DNA from 2 places in the Peribacillus sp. NPDC101481 genome. Region 1 is predicted to be linked to the other one. Evidence: predicted binding sites of a transcription regulator. Region 1 holds the regulator's gene; the other holds the start of a gene.

Region 1 (2,206 bases):
CAGCTTACACTATGGAAACTATGGGTAGACACGTCATTTCTGAACTTTGGGGTTGTGACTTTGAAAAACTGAACAATATCGATTTAATTGAAAAGATTTTTGTTGATGCTGCTTTGAAATCAGGTGCAGAGGTACGAGAAGTTGCCTTTCACAAATTTGCTCCACAAGGAGTCAGCGGGGTTGTCATCATTTCTGAATCACACTTAACGATTCACAGTTTTCCAGAACACGGCTATGCGAGCATTGATGTCTATACATGCGGTAACTTGGATCCGAATATTGCGGCAGATTATATTGCAGAAGCTTTGAATGCGCAAACACGTGAAAACATAGAATTACCACGTGGATTAGGTCCTGTACAAATGAAAAAAGCCAATATAAGTGCCCTATAAAAAACACGTATACACAGAGATGCCATGGGTGCATCTCTTTTTTAATGCAATCAATCGGCAGTCTGCTTCCCTTTATAGGGGAGGATGCCCTTGCAGCATAAAGACTTTGACAACGGTGCTTCAACGGCCGAACAAAAAGTGCCTGCTGCCGGAAGTTACACTTTTTACTTGTACTGGCCGTTCCATTTAATATAAGATTAAGATAGAGAAGTAATTCCTTGGGGAACATTTAGATAGGGGAGTCCTACATAAAATACGGAGCTGATAATGATGAAATGCCCATCATGTCAATATAACGGAACAAGAGTGCTCGATTCCAGGCCAGTCGATGAAAGTAAATCGATTCGACGACGCCGTGAATGTGAGGCATGTGGTTTTCGATTCACGACATTTGAAAAGGTGGAGGAAACACCGCTTATTGTAGTGAAAAAGGGCGGGACGCGGGAAGAGTTCAGTCGTGATAAAATCCTGCGTGGCTTAATCAGGGCTTGCGAAAAACGCCCGGTTCCCTTGAAAGAACTAGAGCAAATTACCAGTTATGTAGAAAAAGAACTACGCAACCAGGGCATATCGGAAGTGAAAAGCGACAATGTCGGCGAGATGGTGATGGACAAGCTGGCAGAAGTCGATGAGGTTGCCTATGTAAGGTTCGCATCCGTCTATCGACAATTTAAAGACATCAATGTCTTTATCGATGAATTGAAAGATTTGATAAATAAAGAAAGAAAGTAGAGCTGAAGATTCACTTTGGCTCTTTTTTCACTACATCTTTTGAAAGGTTTGAATGGAGATGTCAAAGCATTGGCAAGAATTGCTCCCAGCTGATTCATATTTGGTCTCATCTGCGGGGCTGCTTCATGACTATGATCGGAAAATACTTACCCGACTATATCAACCTCTTATTGGACCTATATGCATTAGCCTATATATGACGTTATGGAGTGAGTTGGAGGAGAACAGGCTATGGTCGGAAACCTCCTCACATTATCAATTAATGAATACCATCGGCCTTAAGTTAGCTGATATTTACGAAGCCCGGCTTTTACTTGAGGGAATCGGTCTGTTGAATGTATATAAGAAATCGAAAAATGAAACGAAGGAATTCATCTATGAGTTAAACCCGCCGCTTTCCCCCCAGCAGTTTTTCACGGATGGAATGCTGAATATTTACTTATACAAAAAAATCGGTAAAGCGCAATTCAACCGGTTAAAGAGATTCTTTTGTGATGACCATATCTTAACCGATCAATATGAAGGTGTGACTAAATCTTTTGCGGAAGTATTCTCATCAGATCATTTGGACTCTTTATATGTAACGGATGAAGCGAAAAATGAATGGCAGCCGATGCCTGAACAGCAATACATCGATCGGACGGAAGGCGTCGAGCCATCGGGGTTTGATGACTTATTTGATTTCGACCTTTTATTTGCCGGGATAAAATCCTCGATCGTACCGAAAAAGGCATTTACTCCGAAAATAAAAAATACGATTGCCAAACTTGCTTTTTTATATGGCATCGATCCGCTTGAAATGCAAAAACTAGTAATGGATGCCGTTTCATTGGATGATGAGATCGATGAGGAAGTGCTCAGAAAGGCGGCAAGGGACTGGTATCAAATTGAACGACAGGCCGATATGCCTTCCCTTGTCAATCGGGTGCAGCCGATTCGTGAACGGACGCAAAAAGAGGAACCGAAAACACAGGAACAAGAGTTAATCCGCCATTTGGAGACGATTTCCCCAAGGGAGCGGCTGATGCAATTGTCTGGCGGTGCAGAGCCATCAAGCGGTGATTTGAAAGTCGTTGAGGGCG
Region 2 (2,206 bases), 360 kb from region 1:
TGAATTCCTTAGTCAGGCAAATCGAGATGTTGGCTCCAGTCAGAAAATCAGAATTATGGACACTGTATGTTCCCCCTGTACGGAGCTTTTCCTCTGCATCCCTAATGATTTTCTCGCTGAATCCACCTTGGCCAGGAATCTCCTTATAATTGATGATCCCTTGATACATAGCCGTTTCCTGTTCCGTGTGCGGAGTGAATTTCAATTTATCCGTCGCATATTTCTTGATTGCTTCGTCTTTAGTATTTTCCACTAAGTAACGCAGAATCCTTGGGTTTTGCATTTTAGAAATGATGAACTCTGCAATATCAGGATGCCAATCAGCAAGCATGATCATTTGCGCGCCGCGTCTGCTACCGCCCTGTTCAACAAGATGCGTCAGTTTCGCAATATCGTCAAGCCACGACACAGAACCCGAGGATTTTCCGTTTACGCCTTTTGCCAGAGTGTTTCTTGGACGCAGTGTCGACCCGTTCGTTCCCACTCCGCCGCCGCGGCTCATGATTTCCATCACTTGTTTCCTATGTTCTGAAATACCTTCACGTGAATCCGGTACGAATGGCATTACATAACAGTTGAAATAAGTAACATCCGTATTGGAACCTGCACCATATAATACTCGTCCTGCCGGGACGAAATTAAGGTTCTTTAATTCTTCATAGAATTTATTGAACCATTCCGTTCTTTTTTCTTCCGTGGTTTCCACTGATGCCAATCCCGTTGCATTACGTTTCGCAATTTGTTCATAGTATATTTCAAGCGGCTTTTCGATAATATCCAAAGGACGGTTTACAATTCCCGTCTCCATTTCTTCCGGGTTATCCAGAACGCCACGGAACTCTTCATCCACCAAAACCTTCGCTTTTTTGGTTTCCCAATCTATTTCAACGATGTAACCGAGACCCCTTGCCGGGAATTTCGGATCTTCCTTAATCGTCAACACGACGAAATCGCCTGCCGAGAGTGTGATTTTTTCAGTATCCTTAAAAGAATAGCGGTCAAGCATGACTAGACGGGACACTCCCTTATGCGCCATTTTCATATCAGCAGTTACAGGGTGAACCTGGGGAAATAAAGAAATATCCTTATTCAACCTTTCTAGATCAACCTTTAAAGCTTCTTTTATTACAACCGACATAATTCCCTCTCCTTTATATGTTTCAAGATCCGTTCTTGCTGCCGCAAAAATCCTTATGTAACCTTACATGTCCGTTTCGCTTAACAAGTACCCTAAATTTATCATAGCGAAACTCAAAAATCAACATATAGTGTCGCATTAAATATTTCAACTACTATATATTGTGTTTGTTTTGAATAACTTTTAATTTTGTCAAACGATAAATCAATTAATATAGTTAGCAAAAGGGAGGAAAATGTCGATTTACAATAATTTTTCATCAGATTTCAATTAATTTGGACCTTGCTTTTTCCCCATCCCTTTTAGGGCTTATCCCTGCAAGGGATGCGTTATTTGGTCAAACAAATCTGAAAAAACTTTTTTATTATCCACTCTAATTATGCTTCCTCTATCTCATGAAATTCCAATCATCGCTTTCATATTTGCTTTCTGCAATGGACTTCACTTCCAGCAATTGCTTTTCGGTGAGGACGTATGGCTCTAAATCGACCGAAAGTCCTTCGGCAAAACCTTTTTCAAAAGCTTCTTTCGCTTCAGGGATGGTAATCTTTCTCCCTGCAATATCATTTATGGCCACAGCTTTGTTTTTTAGGTTTTTTTGCATTCTCTCTTTAACCCTGTCATTTGAGAATTTAAATACGCTAAAAAGCTTATCATCATCAAGTTCAAGCAAAATGGATCCGTGCTGAAGGATGACGCCTTTTTGCCTGGTTTGAGCGCTGCCAGCGACCTTCCTGCCCTCAACGACCAGTTCATACCAGCTTGGAGCATCAAAGCAAACCGAAGACCTGGGCGATTTTAAAGCCGCTTTTTCCTGATCGGTTCGAGGCACGGCAAAATAAGCATCCAATCCCAGATTCCTGAATCCCATTAATATTCCTTCAGAAATGACACGATATGCTTCAGTAACGGTAGTCGGCATTCCCGGATAGGATTCTGGAACGATTACGCTATAAGTCAATTCATGCTCGTGCAGTACCGCTCGTCCTCCTGTTGGCCTGCGTACAAAACCAAGGCCCTGCCTTTTGACCTCTTCGATATCAATTTCCGCTTCCGCCTTTTGAAAAT

What was found. The regulator NrdR, encoded in region 1, represses ribonucleotide reductase genes. The targets are predictions, from matches to a motif close to AACACNATATATNGTGTT.
Region 2: the regulator NrdR is predicted to act here: its motif matches at 1,289-1,306, upstream of ACIROD_RS04775 (vitamin B12-dependent ribonucleotide reductase).

What each region holds. Positions count from the first base shown of each region.
Region 1 covers NZ_JBIWNJ010000001.1:1,360,458-1,362,663, reverse strand. The annotation lists gene speD (adenosylmethionine decarboxylase) at 12-392, shown strand; gene nrdR (transcriptional regulator NrdR) at 663-1,124, shown strand; gene ACIROD_RS06545 (replication initiation and membrane attachment family protein) at 1,183-2,206, shown strand, end outside.
Region 2 covers NZ_JBIWNJ010000001.1:999,908-1,002,113, forward strand. The annotation lists gene ACIROD_RS04775 (vitamin B12-dependent ribonucleotide reductase) at 1-1,138, opposite strand, end outside; gene ACIROD_RS04780 (lipoate--protein ligase family protein) at 1,527-2,206, opposite strand, start outside.